One region of the Cupriavidus sp. 10L43_2 genome, then DNA from elsewhere that is predicted to be linked to it. Evidence: predicted binding sites of a transcription regulator. Region 1 holds the regulator's gene; the other holds the start of a gene.

The links. Region 1 encodes FliA, which starts transcription of late flagellar genes. Its sites were predicted from a motif close to CTAAAGTTTNNNNNNNNNNNGCCGNTA; they were not measured.
Region 2: a site for FliA is predicted at 4,313-4,339, ahead of AC1DEL_RS27310 (FliC/FljB family flagellin). Genes of this name have one in related genera too.

The regions. Positions count from the first base shown of each region.
Region 1 is NZ_JBFTJE010000008.1:162,218-176,952, forward strand. Features, by position in the region: gene AC1DEL_RS14145 (NADP-dependent isocitrate dehydrogenase) at 1-1,822, shown strand, start outside; gene AC1DEL_RS14150 (hybrid sensor histidine kinase/response regulator) at 1,931-3,868, shown strand; gene AC1DEL_RS14155 (DUF1428 domain-containing protein) at 3,937-4,290, shown strand; gene AC1DEL_RS14160 (LysR family transcriptional regulator) at 4,287-5,165, opposite strand; gene AC1DEL_RS14165 (TauD/TfdA family dioxygenase) at 5,309-6,418, shown strand; gene AC1DEL_RS14170 (tripartite tricarboxylate transporter substrate-binding protein) at 6,468-7,424, shown strand; gene AC1DEL_RS14175 (flagellar protein FlhE) at 7,451-7,903, opposite strand; gene AC1DEL_RS14180 (RNA polymerase sigma factor FliA) at 7,903-8,619, opposite strand; gene AC1DEL_RS14185 (MinD/ParA family ATP-binding protein) at 8,729-9,532, opposite strand; gene flhF (flagellar biosynthesis GTPase FlhF) at 9,545-12,094, opposite strand; gene flhA (flagellar biosynthesis protein FlhA) at 12,104-14,191, opposite strand; gene flhB (flagellar biosynthesis protein FlhB) at 14,188-14,735, opposite strand, start outside.
Region 2 is NZ_JBFTJE010000032.1:368-7,528, forward strand. Features, by position in the region: partial or broken gene AC1DEL_RS27285 (flagellar hook-length control protein FliK) at 1-178, opposite strand, end outside; gene AC1DEL_RS27290 (flagellar protein FliT) at 256-588, opposite strand; gene fliS (flagellar export chaperone FliS) at 590-1,039, opposite strand; gene fliD (flagellar filament capping protein FliD) at 1,056-2,471, opposite strand; gene AC1DEL_RS27305 (flagellar protein FlaG) at 2,520-2,897, opposite strand; gene AC1DEL_RS27310 (FliC/FljB family flagellin) at 3,025-4,215, opposite strand; gene AC1DEL_RS27315 (RNA chaperone Hfq) at 4,453-4,773, opposite strand; gene AC1DEL_RS27320 (hypothetical protein) at 4,890-5,111, shown strand; partial or broken gene AC1DEL_RS27325 (methyl-accepting chemotaxis protein) at 5,693-7,161, shown strand, end outside.

The DNA of each region.
Region 1 (14,735 bases):
CGAAGGCAACTCCGACCGCCGCGCACCGGCCGCCGTGAAGAACTTCGCCCGCAAGCACCCGCACAGCATGGGTGACTGGAGCATGGCTTCGCGCACCCACGTGGCGCACATGAAGCATGGCGACTTCTACCACGGCGAAAAGTCGATCACGCTGGACCGCGCACGTGACGTGCGCATGGAACTGGTCACCAAGAGCGGCAAGACCATCGTCCTGAAGTCGAAGGTGGCCCTGCTGGACGGCGAAGTCATCGACAGCATGTTCATGAGCAAGAAGGCCCTGCTGGCCTTCTACGAAGAACAGATGGAAGACGCGCGCAAGACCGGCGTCATGCTGAGCCTGCACGTGAAGGCGACCATGATGAAGGTGTCGCACCCGATCGTGTTCGGCCACGCCGTGAAGGTCTTCTACAAGGACGCCTTCGCCAAGCACCAGAAGCTGTTCGACGAACTGGGCGTGAACGTGAACAACGGCCTGGTGGACCTGTACACCAAGATCGAGGCCCTGCCGGAGTCGAAGCGCGAGGAAGTCATCCGCGACATGCACGCCTGCCACGAACATCGCCCGGAACTGGCGATGGTGGATTCGGCCAAGGGCATCTCGAACCTGCACGCACCGAACGACGTGATCGTCGATGCCTCGATGCCGGCCATGATCCGTATCGGCGGCAAGATGTGGGGCGCCGACGGGCGCACCAAGGACACCAAGTGCCTGATCCCGGAATCGACCTTCGCCCGGATCTACCAGGAAATCATCAACTTCTGCAAGACCAACGGTGCCTTTGACCCGGTGACGATGGGCACGGTGCCGAACGTCGGCCTGATGGCGCAGAAGGCCGAAGAGTACGGCTCGCACGACAAGACGTTCGAGATTGCCGAAGACGGCGAGGCCCGCATCGTCGACAACGCCACCAATGAAGTGCTGACGGCGCTGACGCAGAAGGTCGAGCAGGGCGACATCTGGCGCATGTGCCAGGTCAAGGACGCCCCGATCCGCGACTGGGTGAAGCTGGCCGTGACCCGCGCCCGCAACTCGGGCACGCCGGCCGTGTTCTGGCTGGACCCGTACCGTCCGCACGAGGCCGAGCTGATCAAGAAGGTGGAAACCTACCTGAAGGACTACGACACCAACGGCCTGGACATCCAGATCATGTCGCAGGTGCGCGCCATGCGCTACACGCTGGAACGCGTGATCCGCGGCCTGGACACCATCTCGGTGACCGGCAACATCCTGCGCGACTATCTGACCGACCTGTTCCCGATCATGGAACTGGGCACCAGCGCCAAGATGCTGTCGATCGTGCCGCTGATGGCCGGTGGCGGCCTGTACGAGACCGGCGCCGGCGGTTCGGCTCCGAAGCACGTGGCCCAGCTGGTGGAAGAGAACCACCTGCGCTGGGATTCGCTGGGCGAGTTCCTGGCCCTGGCCGTGTCGCTGGAAGAGCTGGGCATCAAGTCCGGCAACGCCCGCGCCAAGGTGCTGGCCAAGACGCTGGACGCCGCCACGGGCAAGCTGCTCGACAACAACAAGAGCCCGTCGCCGAAGACCGGCCAGCTCGACAACCGCGGCAGCCAGTTCTACCTGGCCATGTACTGGGCCCAGGAACTGGCCGCGCAGAAGGACGACGCCGAACTGGCCAAGACCTTCGCACCGCTGGCCAAGACGCTGACCGACAACGAGAAGACCATTGTCGGCGAGCTGTCGGACGTGCAGGGCAAGGCAGCCGACATCGGCGGCTACTACAAGCCTGACTTCGACAAGCTGGACGCGGTGATGCGCCCGAGCAAGACGCTCAACGCGGCCCTGGAGGCCGTGAAGGGCTGATGACTGCTCCCTCCGCCCCGGCACCCGGGGCGGAATCGCCGGAACGGCCGGACCCGCGCAATGCGTGGTGCCGGCCGTTTTTGCATTGACCACCAGGCAAGCCACATCGTGCAGGAATCCCCGCATGCCCTCGCCGCCGCCGGCCTAGACAGCGCCGCCTTCCACGCGCTGGCGGACGCGATCGACCAGGCGTTCTGCGTCATCGAGGTGATCTTCGACGGCGACCGGGCGATCGACTACCGCTTCGTCACCGTCAACCACGTGTTCGAGGCCCAGACCGGGCTGCATCAGGCGCAGGGCCGCAATATGCGCGACCTCGCACCCGGGCACGAGGCCCACTGGTTCGAGATCTATGGCGAGGTGGCGCTGCGCGGCCATCCGCGTCGCTTCGTCGAGCAGGCGCGCGCGCTGGACCGCTGGTTCGAGGTCTACGCCTTCCGCGTGGGCGATGGGGTGCGCCCGCTGGTCGGCGTCCTGTTCCGCGACATCACCGCCCGGCGCGAGGCCGAGGCGGCGCTGCGCAAGACCGAAACCCAGGCACAACTGGCCGTGGCCATCGCCCGGCTCGGCACCTTCCGGCAGGACACGGAAACCGGGCTGGTCTATATGGATGCGCGCATGCGCGAGCTGCGCGGCGGCGGCGAGGCCGAAGTCATGCCGCTGGCCGAGACCCTCCAGCGCGTGCACCCCGATGACCGGCCCCGGCTGCTGCAGGCCGTGGAAACCGCCATCGCCACGGCCGACGAGAGTGGTGGCGGCGGCTTCGAGGTGGACTACCGCATCCTCTGGCCCGATGGCAGCGAGCACTGGCACGCGGCCAATGGACAGGTCGAGTTCGAGGGCGAGGGTCGCCGGCGGCATCAAGCCAATGTGCTGGGTACGGCGCTCGACATCACGGTGCGCAAGCAGGCCGAAGCCATCCTGCGCGAGGCCGACGCCCGCAAGGACGAATTCCTCGCCACGCTGGCCCACGAGCTACGCAACCCGCTGGCCACCATCCACAATGCGCTCCAGCTCCAGGCCGCCGCTGCCACCCGGATGGACGCGCCGCGCCTCCAGGCCATGCTCGATCGGCAGGTGGAGCACATGATGCGGCTGATCGACGAGCTGATGGAAGTCTCCCGCATCACGCGGGGCGTGATCGAGCTGAAGGTTGAGCCGCTCGACCTCGCCGACGTGCTGCGCAATGCCGTGGAGGCCGCCCGCCCCGCCGCCATCCAGGCGGGCCACGTGCTGACGCTCCAGCCGGCCGACACCCCGCTGCCGGTGCTCGGCGACGCGGTGCGGCTGGCGCAGATCCTCGGCAACCTGCTGGCGAACGCGGTGCGCTACACCGACCCGGGTGGACGCATCGACGTGCACGCGTGGCGCGACGCCGCCGGCATCCACGCCGCCGTGGCCGACACCGGCATCGGCATCCCGCCCGGGCATCTGGGGCGGCTGTTCGCGCTGTTCGGCCAGTTCGACAAGAACGCGCCGCGCTCGCAGGGCGGGCTCGGCATCGGGCTCGCCACGACGCGCAAGCTGGCGCAGATGCATGGCGGCGACGTCCAGGCCGCCAGCCCCGGGCTGGGGCTCGGCAGTACCTTCACCGTCTCGCTGCCGGCCAGCGATGGCCCCGCCGCGGCTGACGACGCGAAAAGCCGGCCCGGCTCGCTGCCCAACCCGGTGCGCGTGCTGGTGGTGGACGACAACCGCGATGCCGCCGACAGCGTGGCGATGCTGCTGGACATGTACGGCGCGACCGCCACGGTGGCCTACGATGGCGCGAGCGCGCTGGAGGCCCTCGCCCAATGGTGGCCGGACGTGGTGCTGCTGGACCTCGGCATGCCGTCGATGGATGGCTACGAGGTGGCCACGCGCATCCGCCAGACCTGGCGCGACCGCCCGGTGATGCTGGTCGCGCTGACCGGCTGGGGCCAGGCCGCCGACCGCGACCGCACCCGCGCGCATGGTTTCGACGCCCACCTCGTGAAGCCGGTGGGGCTGGAGGCCTTGCTGGCGCTCCTCGCCAATTGCGGCGGCGCTGCATCGCCCCCTAAATAGGCACTATTCGTCATACGTCACGGCCATGGTCTATGGTGATAAGCCCAAGACCCAGCGGAGCGAGTGCCATGGCATACATCGACGGATTCGTGCTGGCCGTGAAGACGGCCAATCGGGAAACCTACCGGCAGGTGGCGCAGAAGGCGTCCACCGTGTTCAAGGAGCACGGCGCGCTGAAGGTGGTGGAGTGCTGGGGCGACGACGTGCCGGAAGGCAAGGTCACCTCGTTCACCATGGCCGTTCAGCGCAAGGACGACGAGGCGGTGGTGTTCTCGTGGATCCTGTGGCCGTCGCGCGAGGCGCGCGACAAGGGCATGGCCGCCGCGATGGCCGACGAGCGGCTCAAGGAAGGCATGGACCCGATGCCGTTCGACGGCCAGCGCATGATCTTCGGCGGCTTCGAGGTCATCGTGGACGCCTAGCGGACGCCCGGCAGCAAGGTGCGCTCCACGGCCTCCGTGAGCGCCTGCAGCACCCGGCTGTCCTCGTCCGCCTTGCGCGACACGAGCGAGATCTGCAGCGTCGGCGCGTCGGCCCCCAGCCGCACGCGCCGCACCGGGTAGCGGTCGCAGACCGTCGGGTCCATCAACTGCACCACGGAAACGCCCAGCCCCGCGCTGACCATGGCGACGATGGCGATGACGCTGTCGAACTCCATCGCACTGCGTTTCTCCGGCATCACCCCGTGCACGTACCGCGCCGCCATGGCGCCGGTGACGGTGGCGCGGTCGTAGCGGATCCAGTCGTAGCGGGCAAGCAGCTCGGCCGCGCTGGCCTCCCCGGCGTCCGGCGGGGCGATCAGCACCATCTCCCGCGTGCCGACCGGATGCCAGCGCAGGCTCGCCAGGCGGCCGGTTTCGGGCCGGGCCACCACCGCCGCATCGAGTTGCCCCGCCTTGACCAGATCCAGCAGCCCGGCGCTGCGGCCGCGCACCGGCCGCACGCGCAGCTTCGGGTAGTGATCGCGCAGGTAGCGCAGCGTGCCCGGCAGCAGCACCGGCTGGATCGATTCGATCACCCCGAGCCGCACCGAACCCTCCACGGCCACGGACACCCGGCGCCGCAGCGCATGGAGGTAGCGCAGCCCGCCCTCCATGGCGGCGGCCACCTCGCGGGCCACGGCGGTGGGCCGTACCTGCAGGCCGGATCGATCGAACAGCGGCTGGCCGACATACTGCTCCAGCTGCTTCATCTGCATGCTGACCGCGCTCGGCGTGAGGTGCATCGTGGCGGCAGCCGCCGCGAACGAGCCCTCCTCGATCACGGCAGCGAGGGTGGCGAAGGTCTCCAGCTTCATCAGTTTTCCTTATCAGCGACGTCAAGGAACGTCACTTTTTCTTAGCTGTTCTGAAGCTTAGACTGGCTGCACGACGTCATGCAAGGCGCCCCCCAGCGCCCGCACCCAGACGTCCCTTCCATAAGACTCCGAGACACCGCCCCATGACCGCCTATCGTCCCACCGCGTGGCTGGCCGCCGATGCCGACCGCGACACCTCCTGGATCCAGCGCCTCTCCGCCGCCGAAGTGGCCAGCTTCGACACCGCCCTCACCCACGCCATCGCGCTGGACAAGCCGCTGCTGGAGATGACCGCCGATGACTTCCCGCTCGACGCCGCCGCCCGCGACGCGCTGGCCCGCGCCATCGACACCACGCAGGGCCGCTGGGGCATGTGCCTGCTGAAGGGCTTTCCCGTGCACCGCTGGACCGAGGACGAGACCCGCCTCGCCTACTGGGGCATGGGCCTGCACATGGGCGTGGCGCGCACGCAGAACCGCGCCAGCGACTTCATGAACGATGTGCGCGACGTGGGCGCCGCGTACAAGGGCAAGAACGGCCGCGGCTACAACACCAACGCCGGCCTCGACTTCCACACCGATTCCTGCGACGTGGTCGGCCTGCTGTGCCGCCGCGCGGCCCGCAGCGGCGGCGCAAGCAAGGTAGTCAGCTCGATCGCCCTGCGCGACGCCATGCTGCGCCGCCGCCCGGACCTCGAAGCCGTGCTCCACGCCCCGTTCCACTACAGCTACCAGGGCGCGCAGGACCCCGCCCAGCCGCCGCACTACGCCTGCACCATCCTCGGCAACCATCCTTGGGCCTTCGCCATGCGCACCAACCGCAAGAACGTGGTGGCCGCCCAGCGCGACTTCGACGATGTGCCGCGCCTGACGGCGGCCCAGGAAGCGGCCCTCGACGAACTGGACGCGCTACTGACCGACCCGAGCCTGTGCTTCTCGATGCAGCTCGAACAGGGCGACCTGCAACTGCTGAACAACTATGTCACCGTGCATTCGCGCACGAATTTCGAGGACTACGAGGAGTTCGACCGCAAGCGCCACCTGCTGCGGCTCTGGCTGGCCGTGCCGGGCGCCCAGCCGCTACCGGACGAGTGGGCCGACTACTTCACCGACGTCCGCGCGGGTGCGGTGCGGGGTGGCCTGCGCGGCAGCGCGCGCAGTGCCGAGTTCGACGCCTACGAGCGCCGCCAGGCCGCCGCACTGGGCATGCCGCTGATGCCGTGGGCGCCAGCCGCCCAGCCCGCCACGGCCTAGGCGCCAGCATCGCCCCACAAAAAATACAAAGATAAATACGGAGACAACCATGGAACGACGCGATTTCCTCGCGCTGCTGTCGGCGGCGCTGATCCTGCCCCCGGGTCTGGCGCGCGCGGCGCCGGCCGTCACGAAAGTCCTCGTCGGCGCCACGCCGGGCGGCGGCACCGACATCGTCGCGCGCTCGCTGTCGGCCGAGCTGGAGCAGCGGCTCAAGCATCCCTTCATCGTCGAAAACCGGGGCGGCGCGGCCGGCAATATCGCCGCCATCGCCGTGGCCAAGGCGGACCCCGATGGCGGCACGCTGCTGCTGAGCTACACCAGCCACGCGATCAATCCGGCGCTGTTCGAGAAAAAGCCATTCGACGCCATCAAGGACTTCACGCCGATCTCGCTGATCGCCAGTTCGCCGCTGATCCTGGTGTCGCGCCCGGACCTGGGCGTCAGCAACCTGCGCGAACTGGTGGCGCTGGCGAAGTCGAAGCCGGGCAAGCTGAGCATCGCCGTGGCCGGCGTGGGCAGCGCCAACCATCTGGCGGGAGAGATGCTCAAGCACGAGGCCGGCATCGACATCGTCAGCGTGCCGTACAAGGGCGCCGGCCCGGCCGTGGCCGATGTGGTGGGCAGCCAGGCCGACCTGCTGCTCGGCAACGTGGCCACGGTGCAGCCGCTGCTTGTGGCCGGCAAGCTCAAGGGGCTCGGCGTGAGCAGCCCGCAGCGGCTGGCGGCGTTCCCGAACCTCGCCCCGATTGCCGATCTCGTGCCGGGCTTCGACTACAGCTCGTGGTACGGCCTGCTCGGCCCGGCCGGCATGCCGCCAGACATGGTGCGGGAACTGGAGACGGCAGCCCGTGCGGCCGTGGCAGCGCCGGCCATGCGCAAGCGCTTGCAGGGGGAAGGTCTGGTACCGGTGGGGAATAGCGCCGCCCAGTTCGCGCAGTTCCTGCAGGCGGAAATCGCGCGATGGGCGAAGGTGGTGGCCGTCACGCACACACGCGTGGCGTGAGGCGGCAGATGTAAAGCCCGGGACGGTTAGCGGAAGCTGACCGTCACTTCGTTGCTGCGCCCTTGCAGCGACGGCGCCAGGCCGCCGTTGCCCGGCACGCGGAAGGCGAATACGAAGCCCTTGCTGGCATCGTCGCCAACGAAGGCGTTGGTCTTGCCCTCGGCACCCGGCAGCATCACGCAGCGGTCGGCATTGCAGAGGTAGGCCTGCAGGTCCGGCGGCGGCACGCGCGTGAAGCTGTAACGCCAGCGCACCGCGGTGATGACGCCAGCCGACTGCGGCAGCACCCCGCCCGGCACGATCGGCGCGGACAGCGCGCGCTGGCCCCGGTTCGCAATCATCGGGCCCACCGCCGAGCCAGTCCAGGCATGGCGCGACGGGCCGATTTCGAGCGTTGCCTTCGTCAAGCCCTGCGCCGACAGGATCGCCGGCAGGAAGCCGCAGAGCGCGGCCACCGTCATCGACAGCCAGCCACGCATTACAGCAAACCCCGCAGCTGGTTGCGCAGGCGGGTAATCGCCTGGCTGCGGATCTGGCACACGCGTGACTCGGTCACTTCCAGCACCGCGCCAATCTCGCGCAGGTTCAGTTCCTGGTCGTAGCACAGCGACAGCACCAGCTTTTCCCGCTCGGGCAGCTTGTCGATGGCGCGGATCAGCGCCTCGCGCATGCCGGACTCCATCAGCACCGTCAGCGGGTTGCCGTCGTCGGTCACGCCGAGATGGCGGTCCAGGAAGTCTTCCTCGCCGGAGCGCTCGAAGTCCTCGTAGTGCAGCAGCTGGCAGCCGTAGACCTCGTTGAGCAGCTCCTGGTATTCGTCGAGCGCCATATCGAGTTCCTTGGCCACCTCGGAGTCGATCGGCGTGCGGCCGAGCTTCTGTTCGAGGCTGCGCTGGGTGCGCTCGATCTTGCGCGTGAACTGGCGCAGGCTGCGCGACTGCCAGTCGTTGGCGCGCACCTCGTCGAGCATCGCGCCTCGGATGCGCTGGCTCGCGTAGGTCTCGAAGCGGGCGCCGTGGTTGTCTTCATAGCGCTTGGCAGCGTCGAGCAGGCCGATCATGCCGGCCTGGATCAGGTCGTCGATCTGGACACTGGCAGGCAGCTTGGCCGCCAGTTGCAACGCGATCCGTCGCACCAGCGGCGCATGTGACTTGACCACGTCTGCCTGTTCGAGCTTTCCCTGAATCGTATACATGGTGGAATTCTCGGTAATAACTTGGTTCGGTGCCAGCGCCCCACATTCCTTGCGGGGCGGACTGGCTGGCTGAGTGTCGGTCCGGTTGTTGCGACTTCTTGTTCTGGTATCAGGCGGGAACGGCCGCGGCCATCCCCGGAGAGACTGCTTCCTGGCGCAGCGGCCATGCCCCGATGCCGCTGGCCACGTGGCGCAGCGCGCCGGTGGCCGCGGCGGCCGGATAGGCCTCCACGACGCAGCGGCCCAGCTGCAGCGCACGCGCCACCAGCGGATCCAGCGGCAGGTAGCCCGCCAGGCTTGCCTCCACGCCCAGGTACTGGCTCGCCGTGCGGGCCAGGTTGCGCGAGAGGGCCATCACCGTCGCTTCCTTGTCCGCCATATTGACGATCAGCTGGAAGTGACGGCATGCAAATTCATGGTGCAGCCGCTTGATGCAGGCGTAGGCAGCGGTGATCGACGTGGCCTCGGGCCGCATCACGATCACGAAGTTGTGCGCCGCGCCGGCCATGGGCGACAGCGCGCCGGACTCGCTCGACTGCGCATCGACCAGCACCGTACGGATGCCCGGCAAGGCGCGGTCGTCGATCTGCGCGCCGGCGGGCACGTTGCCGGCCGGCAGCACGGCCACGCCGCTGGCGGCACGGGTGCCCGCCGCCGCGTCGAACGGCATCCGTCCGCCCAGCACATCGGCCAGCGTGGCCTTCGGCGCCGCGCCGGCAAGCCGGGTGGCGCGCGCGGCGGCGCGGTCTTCATCGGCCAGCAGCACACGTTCGCCCTGCATGGCGAGCGCGTTGGCCAGCCCGAGCGCCACGGTGGTGGCACCGGCGCCGGCCTCGCAGCCCACCACGGCGATACGCCGGGTGACGCGCGGTGCCAGCATGCGGCGCAGGCTTTCCGCCTGGTCGGAGCCCATCAGGTTCAAGGCTTACTCTCCTGCGGGGGCCAGTTGACGGGCGGCACTGGCACCAAGGGCGTCCATCGCCTGGCGCGCCGAGTCGGGCGTGTCGTCGAATGCCGGGGCCGGGGCCGAAGCCACGTTGCGGCCCGGGTAGTTCTCGAGCACGTCCAGCAGCGCCAGCAGGCGGCCCATGCCTTCGTTGAGCACGGCGCCGGACACCGGCGCATTGACGCGGGCGGTGGCGCGGCCAGCCAGGCGCGACAGGAACGCGGGCGCCGTCGGCGTCGGGTTGTGTTGCAGGCGCAGCGCGGTCAGGCCGAGCTGCACCGAGACCAGCGTGCCGAGCGTGTCGTCGTCGCCCGCACCGTTGCCCTCGCTGCCCTGCGCGAAGTGCTCCATCGCATGGCGCAGCGTGCGGAACTGCTCTTCCGCGTGGTGCGTCCACTGGGCCCAGCGGGCCACCTGGGCGGCCACGTCGGCCAGCGCCGGGTCGCACAGCACGTAGTCCACGGACAGCATGTCGCCGGTTTCTCGATCGACCAGCCGGGACACCACGAGGCAAGCCTCGGTGCCGGCCTCGGCGCCGGCGCCCTGGCCACGGCCACGGGCGGCGGCGCGCACCTGGCCTTCGGGCACGCGCACCATGCAGTGGCCGAGCCAGTGCACGGCGTCGCGGTCGCGGCAGGTGGTGTCGCCGATGGCGAGGAAGGTCAGCGTATCGGCAATGGTGTCGAGCTTGTTGGCGGCGCCGTCGGCAATCACGCGCGTGGTCTTGCGCGTGCCGGCCACCCAGCGTTCGCCCAGTTGCTGCCAGCGCGCCAGCGTGGCGGCGGACGGCAGCGAGGCATTGAGGTTGACCACGGTGCGGGCGGCGGCCAGCGTGGCGCGCACGGTGGCGGCTTCGGCTTCCGCCTCGGCTTCGGCCATCGACTGGCGCGTGCGGCCGGCGGGCACCACCGTGGTGGCCAGCGGCGTGCCGTCACGGTCGGCCAGCCACAGCGTCTGTTGCAGCAGTTGCGGGGCGCGGCGACCCGGCACGGTCTGCGAGGCGGTGCCGGTCACAGCGAGCACGTAGCGGTCGCACGCGCGGCTGGCGTCGCGGCACATCGACAGGCGCACCTGCTGGGCCATCTGGCGCAGCGCCGGCGCACCGGCGCCGCGTTGCTGCCACAGCGAGCGGGCCACGTCGAAGCCGTACTGCGCGCCGTTGAGTTCCTCCACGCACACGCCCACGGCGTTGGCGCTGTCGGTTAGCGAGCGCAGCACATCGTCGGCGCCGGCACGCTCGGTCTGGGCTGGCTCGGCGGCGCTGGCCTGGCGGCGCGCCACATCGGCATCGGCGAACAGCGAGCCACGGCGCGGCGTCAGGAAGGCACGTTCGACCAGGGCATCGGCTTGAGCCAGTTCGAGGTGCTCCGGCACGCGCTGGCCGGTGGAGGCGTAGAACACGGGCAGGCGGTGGCGGATCACCACGTCGAGCACCGAGCCCAGGTGGGTGGCTTCGTCCAGCTTGCTGATGATGCAGCCGTCGATACCGGCGGCGTCGCCAGCGGTGTCGTTGCGGTAGGCGTGCACGACTTCATTGAGCGTGTCGCCGTGCGCGGCGCCGTTGAGCAGCAGCACACGCTGCATCGGGGCCTGCACGCCGGCCAGCATCGAGATCTGGTCGGACAGGCTGCGGTCGCGCTGGCTCATGCCCACCGTGTCGATGATGACGAGGTGCTTGTCCTTCATGGCCGACAGCGCGAAGCGCAGGTCGGCGGCGTCCTTCACGGCATGCACGGGCACGCCGAGGATGTCGCCATAGATACGCAGTTGTTCGTGCGCGCCGATCCGGAAGCGGTCGGTGGTCAGCAGCGCGAGCTTGCCCGGGCCGTGGCGCAGCACGAAGCGCGCGGCCAGCTTGGCGGTGGTGGTGGTCTTGCCGACGCCGGTCGGGCCGATCAGCGCGAGCACGCCGCCCTGCGCGAACAGCGTGTCCTCATCGGCCAGCACCGGCACCTTGCGGGCCAGTTCCTGGCGGATCCAGGCCATCGCGGCCGGACGGTCCGTGCCGACTGGCAGGTGGGCGAGCAACGTGCGCGAAAGCTGGCCCGAGAAGCCGGCGTTGACGAGCCATTCGAACAGCGACTCGCGTAGCGGGTCGCCAGCGGCCACGCCGGCGGGCGTGTTGGCCAGGCCGGCGAACTGGCGCTCCAGCATGCTGCGCATCGAGGCCAGCTCGCCGCGCAGGTCCCCCAGCGCGGCCGGGTCGGACGCGTCGGCGGTCATCATCGACGGCATCTGTGCGATCGGGGCCGGTGCGAACTGAGACATCGAGGACGACGGGGGCATCGAAGACAGCGGCGCCATCGGGCTCATCGACAGCATCGATGCCGATGACGCCGATGACGCGGATGGCGCGTACGGCTGCGCCGTGGCGCTGACGGCGCCCAGGTCCGCATCGCGCATCGCCACAATTTCCACGCCGCCCTCGATGGCCCGGTTGGACAGCACCACGGCGTCGGGGCCCATGGCCTCGCGCACCTTGCGCATCGCTTCGCGGCCATTGGCCGCCACAAACTTCGCCACGCTCATGTTCGTTCCTTACGCCGCGCCGCCGATCATTGCGGTAATGCGGATGTTGCGGTTGTCCGGGACTTCGGCATGCGACAGCACCTTCAGTTGGGGCAGCGTACGGCGCAGGAAGCGCGCCATCAGCGGCCGCAGCGGGGACGGCACCAGCAGCACGGGGTCGAGACCCATCTGCTCCTGGCGGCCGACCGCGCCCTGCGCCTGCTGGAGCAGCGCATCGGCCAGGCCCGGCTCGATGCCGCCGCCGTTGGCCAGCGCCTGCGTCAGCACGCGTTCCAGGCCGGCGTCGAGGCTGATGACCTGCAGGTCGGCATTGTTCGGGAACAGCTGCTGCGTGATGGCCCGGCCCAGCGCCACGCGCACCAGCGCCGTGAGTTCGGTAGGCTCGCTGACCTTGGTGGCGTGCTCGGCCACCACGTCGAGGATCGTGCGCATGTCGCGGATCGGCACACCTTCGTCCAGCAGGTTCTGCAGCACCTTCTGCAGGCCGGTCAGCGAGATCGTCTTCGGCACGAGGTCTTCGGTCAGCTTCGGCGATTCCTTGGCGATGCGGTCCAGCAGCGACTGCACTTCCTGGCGCCCCAGCAGCTCGGAGGCGTGCATCTGGATCAGGTGGTTCAGGTGGGTGGCCACCACGGTGCTGGCATCGACCACGGTGTAGCCGTAGGCCTGCGCCTGCTCCTTGAGGCTGGCGTCGATCCACACCGCCGGCAGGCCGAAAGCGGGGTCGCGCGTGACCGGGCCCGGCAGCGTGCCGCTGACCTGGCCGGGGTTGATGGCCATCCACTGGCCCGGCGTGGCCTCGCCGCTGCCAATCTCCACGCCCTTGAGCGTGATGCGGTAGGCGTTGGGCTTGAGTTCGAGGTTGTCGCGGATATGCACCACCGGCACCAGGAAGCCGATGTCCTGCGCAATCTTCTTGCGGATGCTCTTGATACGGCCCAGCAGTTCGCCGTTCTGGCCGCGGTCCACCAGCGTGATCAGGCGGTAGCCCACTTCCATGCCCAGCGGGTCGACCATCGTCACGTCTTCCCACGTGGCTTCGGCGGCTTCTGCGGCCACGGCCGGCTTGCGCTCTTCGCGGACCTTGGTCTCGGCCTGCACGGCGTCGCGGCGCAGCATGTAGCGGCCGAACCAGGCCATCGCGCCGGCCAGCAGCAGGAAGGCGAAGTGCGGCATGCCCGGGATGATGCCCATCGCGCCGATGATGCCGGCGGTCAGGAACATGACGCGCGGGTTCGAGAAGAGCTGGCCGGTAAGCTGCTGGCCGACGTCCTGCTCGTTCGACACGCGCGAGACGATCACACCGGCGGCGGTGGAGATCACCAGTGCCGGAATCTGCGCGACCAGGCCATCGCCGATGGTCAGCAGCGTGTAGTTGTGCACCGCGGTGCCGAAGTCCAGGTCATGCTGCACCATGCCCACGACCATGCCGGCCGCGATATTGATGAACATGATGATCAGCCCGGCGATGGCGTCGCCGCGCACGAACTTCGAGGCACCGTCCATGGCGCCGTAGAAGTCGGACTCCTGCGCCACTTCGGTACGGCGCTTGCGGGCGCCTTCCTCGTTGATCAGGCCGGCGTTCAGGTCCGCGTCGATGGCCATCTGCTTGCCGGGCATGGCATCGAGCATGAAGCGCGCGCCCACTTCAGCGATACGGCCCGCACCCTTGGTGATCACCATGAAGTTGATCACCACCAGGATGGCGAACACCACGATACCCACCGCGAAGTTGCCGCCCACCAGGAAGTGGCCGAAGGCCTCGATCACCTTGCCGGCGGCGTCCGGGCCGGTATGGCCCTCCAGCAGCACCACGCGCGTGGAGGCCACGTTCAGCGACAGGCGCAGCAGCGTGGAGAACAGCAGCACGGCCGGGAACGCCGCGAAGTCCAGCGCCGTGCGGGTGTACATGCCCACCAGCAGCACCATGATGGACAGCGCGATGTTGAACGTGAACAGCAGGTCCAGCACGAACGCAGGCAGCGGCAGGATCATCATGCCGAGGATCATGACGATCAGCAGCGGTCCTGCCAGCGCCTTCAGCTGGGCGCCCGAGCGCAGGCCCGGGATATTGAAGAAATTCGTCAGTGCGTTCATGCGCGGGCTTCCGGTACGGCAAGTTCGTCCGGCACCACCAGCTCCGTCGGTCCCGAAGGCTGCGGACCGTTGGAGTAGTGCCAGTGTTTCAGTTGATAGACCCAGGCCAGGATCTCGGCCACGGCGGTATACAGGCCCGCCGGGATTTCATGCCCCAGCTCCACGTGCCGGTGCAGCGCCCGCGCCAGCGGCGGCGCGGACAGGATCGGCACGCGATGTTCGGCGGCCAGTTCGCGGATGCGAGCGGCCACTTCCTCGGTTCCCTTGGCGACGACGCGCGGCGCGCCCATGCCGCCTTCCTCATAGCGCAGCGCCACGGCGAAGTGCGTGGGGTTGGTCACCACCACATCGGCCTTGGGCACCTCGGTCATCATGCGGCGACGCGCCATGGCCCGCTGCTGCTGCCGGATGCGGGCCTTGATGTGCGGATCGCCATCGGTTTCCTTCATCTCCTGCTTGACCTCTTCCTTGGTCATGCGGAGCTTCTTGTAGAACGTCCAGAGCTGCCAGGGCACGTCCAGCGCCACCACCAGCAGCAGCGAGC
Region 2 (7,161 bases), on a different contig from region 1:
CCGCGCTGGGCGGCCGGGCCTGGACGGTCTCGCCCGTGGACGACTGCACGTCGCCCTGCGAGACGTCGTGCACCGGCATCAGCGCCGCGAGCTTGTCGATGGCCAGCGCCGGGCGCGAGAGTTGCGTGTCCGGTGCAGCGTGGGGCACCAGGGCCGCCGGGATTTGGATGCCAGTCATGGGCGCGTGTCAGCGGATGGCGATGGACGTGATACGCGTCGGTCGATCCCTTCCGCAAGCACGGAAGGGCAGTGGATTCAGGCGGCGGCGCCGTAGGCGGCGGACAACTCGAGCTTGCGGCGCGAGCTGTTCAGCAGTTCGCCCAACTGGGCCAGGCGCGGCATGGTCAGGTCGCGGATCCGGGCGTCGTAGGCCAGGATGCGCTCCAGCAACTGGAAGCGGCGCAGGCGTTCGTTGTCGGAGAACGGCTTGGTGTGGTCGAGCAGGCGCAGGCGATCCACTTCGGCCATGTAGACCTGCTGGAGATCGTTGAGCGCATCCCAGTTGGACGCGCGCGCGGCTTCGAGCATCTGCTCCGAGAGCACCAGCAGCTCTTCGTAGCTTCTGACGATGGGGGACATATCGAACATCTCAGGATTCCTGCAGGGCCGGCTGCGTGATGGCGGTCGGTGCAGCGGGCTCGGCGTCAGTGGGCGCTGCCGGGTCGATGGCGGTCCAGGCCGAGGCAAGATTCTCGAGCAGGGCATCCACTTCCGACAGCAGGGTAGCGTCGCCGCGCAGGTTGGCCAGCATCAGGCGACGGGTCATGTATTCGTACAGCGATTCGAGGTTGGCGGAGATTTCCCCGCCCGCCTCGTGGTCCAGCACCGCGCGCAGCCCGTTGTCGATGATGTTGATAGCCTTGGAGATGGCATTGCCGCGCGCCTCCAGCTCGCCATTGTCCAGGTGGAACCTGGCACGGGCGATGGCCGAGCGGGCGCCGTCGTACAGCATCGCGATCAGCTTGTGCGGGCTGGCGCTCATGACCCCGGTCTGTACACCGACCTGGGCATAGGCATTGATGGCTTGGCGCGCGAACATGGTGAACTCCGGTGACTTACTTGCTGCTGGTGCCGTTCATGGCCGCGAACTGCTGCGTCAGGTAGCTGCTGGTCTGGTTCAGCTTCGACACCAGCAGGTCCAGCTGCGTGAACTGCGCGCGGTAACGGTCCATCGTCGACGTGACGCGGTCCTGCGTCGCCGTGTACTTGTCTTCCAGATCCTTCAGCGTGGCGGTGATGCCGTCGGTGGCTGCCGTCAGTGCGCCGGAGGTGCCGTTCAGCGAGTCGACATAGTCGGTGATGGTCTTGCCCATACCGGCCGAACCATCCACACCCGAGAAGAACTTGGTCAGGTCCTGGAAGTTGTCCGAGAGCGCCTTGTTCAGCTTGTCGTCGTCGATTTCCAGCTTGCCAGCGTTGCCGGTGGTCACGTTGAACTCGATGCCGAGATCGGACAGCGTGACCGAGCCGCCGTTGCCGTCGGACATCGGGGTGGTCAGCATCGAGCGCAGGCGCGTGGCGATATTGCGCAGCGTGCCGTCGCCGTTCAGTGCGCCAGCCGTGCCGGCATCGGTGTCGAACGTGGTCAGCGAGCCGACGGCCGACAGGATGTTGTTGTACGCGGTGACAAAGCCTTGCACGCTGGCCTTGATCGACGCATCGTCGCGCGTCACGTTCATGGTCGTGGTGCCGGTGGACTTCAGCGTCAGGGTCACGCCCTGGGCCGCGCCCTGCACGGTGTTGCTCTGGCTGGTGACGTCGATACCGTTGATCTTCAGCGTGGCGTTGGCAGCGGCCACCTTCTCGGACATGCCGTTCGGCTGCGTGGCCACGGCCGGGTCATAGGCCACGATGTCGCTCACGGCGCTGTCGCTGGCGCTGATACGCATGCCGGACTGGGTGCCGGTCTTGTTGGACGTCAGCACAATATGGTAGGGCGTGCCGCTGCCGTCGTTGATGATACTGGCGGTGACGCCGATATTGGCCTTGTTGATCGAGTCGCGGATGCCTTCCAGCGAGGTATCGGAGCCGATCGTCACCGTCTTGGTGCTGGTGGGCGTGCCGCCCGTGGCGAGGTCGGCGCCGAAGTCCACCGTGATGGTGCCGCCGCCGATGGCAGCGGTCTTGTCGGCCACCGACTTCGAGACCAGCGATTGCGCGGCGGCCAGCGAGGACACGTTGATGTTGTAGCTGCCTGCCACGGCGGTAGCGTCGGTGGCGGCGCTGAGCACGCTATCCGAGCCCACGGCGGCCTTGACGGCGCTCCACGTGGCGGCGGTGTTCAGCGTCTTGGCGGCGGCCGAATAGGCATCCAGCACGCTCTTGATGGTGCCGTAGCCGGACAGCTTGGCCTGGTAGCTCTTGGCCTGGTTGTTGATCTGCGTGAGCGGAAGTTCTTCCGCTGCCTGGAGCTTGTCGAGCAGCGTTTGCAGCTCGAGGTTGGAACCGATACCGATGGAAGAGATTGCCATGACTGTTCTACCTATTGTTATTTGTCTTCAACTGGGTGATTGCAGAGGTCAGACGGCGTGGCTCACGAACAGGCCCTGGAGCTTGTCGATCGCGCGCGCCAGGCGCACAACGTCTTCATTCGGCATTTGCCGGATGATCTCGCCCGTCTCCTTGTCGAAAACCGTGGTGATGACGCGGTGCGTCTGGTCGTCGATGGCGAAGCGCAGGCCAATGGAGGTGGTCTTCAGCACGTCCACCAGCTCCTGCACCGCGGTGGCGGTGTTTTCAGGCGCATCGGCGGCGGGCCGGGTGTCCGCGCGGTCGGCTTCATGCGACGGGCGAACGGCTTTTACCGTGGCGGTCGGGGCGGCGGAAGCCGGCGCGATGGCCACGGTGTCGGCGGGAATGCGGGCCGCCGGAGTGGAAACGGGATTGGGAGTTGCCATGGTTTGCTCCGTCCGGTGAGGCGAGGGGTTCTGCTCGGTTGAAACGCTTTGCAGGCAGTGGGCTGCCTGCAAAACATTCCGGCAAAAAAGCCGGGCCTTGCGGCCCGGCCTTCTTGCGGCGCGGCGATTAACGCAGCAGCGACAGCACGTTTTGCGTGGTCTGGTTCGCTTGCGACAGCACCGAGGTACCAGCTTGTTGCAGGATCTGCGCGCGGGTCATGTTCGACACTTCCGTTGCGTAGTCAGCGTCTTCGATGCGCGAACGCGAAGCCGACAGGTTGTTCACCGTCGTGCTCAGGTTGTTGATCGTCGACTCGAAGCGGTTTTGCACAGCACCCAGGCTCGAACGCAGGCTGTCAACCGAAGCCAGTGCGGAGTCCAGCGTCTTCAGCGGGTCAACCGTGGCAGCTTGTTGGAAGTCCGAAGCTTGCAGCGAAGCGCCCTTGATCGTGAAGCCGGCGGTGGAACCCGACACCGAAGCGTCGCTCGGCTTGACGGCGATGTACATCGTCGTCGAGGTAGCCGTACCGTTGCCAGCCAGGCCCTTCGAGGACAGAGCGGCGTCGTCGGCGGCGGTCAGGCCGGTCATGCTCACTTGCACGAACCAGTTGCCCTTCGAATCCGTCACGACGGATTGCGAGTTGATGGCTGCCGAGGTGTTCAGGCCCAGAGCGCGCTGGATGTCAGCGGCGGCGATGCCGGTTGCCGAAGCAGCCGTCACCGGGGTAGCGGAACCCAGAGCCGTTTGAGCGGCGGCGGAACCGATCGAAGCCGTGGCACCTTGCGGGCCGGCAACGCTGAAACCAGCGACGCCCAGGGTCTTCGAGGTGATTTCCTTCAGGGCGATCGAGATGGTTTCGCTGTCGTTGGCGCCAACCTGGATCGACATGTTCTGGTCCTTGGCCAGAACCTTGACACCGTTGAACTGGGTCTGAGCCGACACGCGGTCGATTTCCGACAGACGTTGCTTGATTTCGTCCTGGATCGACTTCAGGTCCGAACCCGAGTTCGTACCGTTGGCGGCTTCCACCGACAGTTCACGGATACGTTGCAGGTTGTTGTTGACTTCGCTCAGGGCGCCTTCGGTCGTTTGCGCGATCGAGATACCGTCGTTGGCGTTACGCGAAGCTTGCGTCAGGCCCTTGATGTTGGCGGTGAAGCGGTTGGCGATGGCTTGACCAGCAGCATCGTCCTTGGCGCTGTTGATGCGCAGGCCCGACGACAGGCGCTGGATCGCGGTGTTCAGCGACGATTGCGACGTGTTCAGGTTGCTCTGCGTTTGCAGCGACAGAATGTTGGTGTTGATGACTTGCGCCATGGTACGACTCCTATATGCAATGTTTTAGGCATTCCGGCGGGTGCCGTAACGTTGGCTGCCTGCGTTGCAGGGCGTAGAGTGCCTCCGTTGCAAGGGTTATCGACAGGGCGGTAGGAGACTTTAGAGTGATCTTTGCGAGAGTTTGCGGGCGCTGCCCGGAACCCCCGGCGTTATTGCGGATGGCGGCCGGCCCGGGGAATGGGCGGGGCGCCGCCGGCGCAGGCCGGCCTGGCGGCGTCAGCGGCGCTTGCGGGTGCGCGGTATATATAGACGCACAAAATCCGGCGACGCCTCGGCGTCCAGCACCGCTGCGTCGGCTTCCGGCGCGTGCGCCGGCGTCACCACGGTAATGGCGCGCTTGTAGACCACCGTGGGCATGGGATCCTCGCCCGTTTTGCCCAGCAGAATCATGTAATTGTCCGAGGCCAGCACGATCCCGGTCAGCCGCGTGCCATTCGAGAGGTGCACGATGACGGTATTGCGGCTGGCGCTGTGGGCCGCAAAGTGCAGATGCTGCAACTTTCGGCTGGGACGGGGAACCTTTTTTTCCTGCTTCACAACTTCTCCGGAAGAGCCCGCGAGGGTTCTGGCGGCGGTCAACGGTCCGAGGACCAGGCGCATGGATCGAGGTCGCACTAAAAGTGACGGATGGCGCGCCCTGATCCCGGCGAGATATGAAACATTCGCTCTCGGAGCCGGGGCAGGGGCTCACCTTCATCACGTTAACGGGCGCGCACACCGAACGGTTGAATGGCGCCATCCGGCCGAGCAATTCGGCCGGCCTTGCGAGGAGAGAAGGGGAATACTTCAGCCGGGAGGGTAACAAAGTTTTACAAGTGTTGACAAAGTTGGCCCGCGAACAATGCCTAGAGGTAAAGCTCTATTTATTTTATTGATGCAGTCGGTGTGATTGAAGTAGCACCTTCGTGGTCGGCGCCTGACAGAAAAGCAACGTTTGGGTCGCAATCCGCTCGCACTAAAGCTTTCTGGGACGCTGCCGATAACTGCCGATATGCCCGAATGTGCGGCATGGCATGACATGGAACGCGAAAGTGCTCAATTCGTTACAGCCGCCATCAGGGCATTCCCTGATAGAAGCCTCATTTACACCTCATGTAAGCAGGTTTATATTCCGGGGTTCGGACCGGTTTACCCCCGGTCTTTCACAGCAGTCCTGAAAGCCTACGAGCACCCCGCGCGTGGGCTTCTTTTTTTTGCCCTCGTCGTTTCGTCGCGGTCTGTTGCCGCAGTGGCCGTGATCGGCCGGGCCGGAGTGCCCGGAACAGATTAGACGCCAGTCGTTGACGCGGCAATTTGACGAACTGCCGGCACTTTTCCCCCTATTTCGATTTTCCGCTCAAGAAGCGCACCGGCCTGCCCGATAGCGCTGATGGCGACACCCGGATTCCGGTGGACGCTAGACGTACATCCAACATCGAAAAAGAGAGAAAGGTACGCTGAGATGGGCTTGCGAAACATGGGTATCGGGGCACGACTGTCCCTGGCATTCTGTGCGGTGGCGTTGCTGCTGGCGGCCGTAGCGGCCGTGGGCGTGACGGCGCTGCGCGGGATGAACGATGCGATGCACCAGGCGGTGGAGCAGCGCCTGCTGCGCGTCATCGACCTGAACCACGTGAAGGAAGGGGCGCTGCAGATCGGTGTGCTGGTGCGCGACGCCACGCTGACCGAGGATCCGGCGCTGGCCGCCCAGAACATCGACAAGGTGAACAAGCTGCGCGACGAGATGCGCGCCAGCCTGGAAACCCTGGCCAAGATCATCGAGGCCAGTGGCCGGGCCGAGTCCAAGGCCATGTTCGAGCAGCTCAACCAGACCCGGACCACCTACAACGGCCAGCTCGACCTCGTCATGCAACAACTGCGCGGTGGCGACTTCAATAGCGCCCGCGCCGGCCTGATCGTGACGCTGCCGGCGGCGCAGGGCGCCTATTTCGACAAACTCGACGAAGCCGCCGCGTCTGGCCGGAAGATGGCCATCGACGCCGTGGCCGAGGCTTCCGACCACTATGTCTTTGCCCGCAACCTGCTGATCGGCCTGGCGGCCGCCGCCGCCGCGATCGCCGCGCTGCTGGGCCTGGCCATCACCCGCTCGGTGACGCGCCCGGCCGGCCAGGCGCTGGACGCCGCCGAGGCGCTCGCCCAGGGCCGCCTGGGCCACGCCATCGCCGTGCGCACCCAGGATGAGATGGGCCGCATGCTTGGCGCGATGGAACGCGCCTTCGGCCAGCTTGGCGTGCTGGTACGCGGCATCCAGCAGGCCGCCGGCTCGATCGACACGGCAGCGCGCGAGATTTCCAGTGGCAATACCGATCTCTCCCAGCGGACCGAGCAGCAGGCGGCCTCGCTCGAGGAGACCGCCGCGTCGATGGAGGAATTGACCTCCACGGTGCGCCAGAACGCCGAGAACGCCCGCCAGGCCAACCAGCTGGCGGTCAACGCCTCGGATGTGGCCACGGAAGGCGGCCGGGTGGTGCGCAGCGTGGTCGACACCATGGATGGCATCTCGAAATCCTCCGCACGCGTGGCCGAGATCATCAGCGTGATCGAGGGCATCGCCTTCCAGACCAACATCCTTGCGCTGAACGCCGCCGTGGAAGCGGCCCGCGCCGGCGAGCAGGGCCGGGGCTTCAGCGTGGTGGCGGCCGAGGTGCGCAGCCTGGCGCAGCGCTCGTCGTCGGCAGCCAAGGAGATCGGCGAACTGATCAACAGCTCGGTGCGCCAGGTGCAGGACGGCGCCAAGCAGGTGGAAGTGGCCGGCAAGACCATGGACGACATCGTCGGCGCCGTGCGTCGTGTGACCGACATCATGGGCGAGATCAGCGCGGCCAGCGAGGAGCAGACCGCCGGCATCGAGCAGGTCAGCCTGGCGATTACCCAGATGGAATCGGTGACGCAGCAGAACGCGGCGCTGGTGGAGCAGGCCAGCGC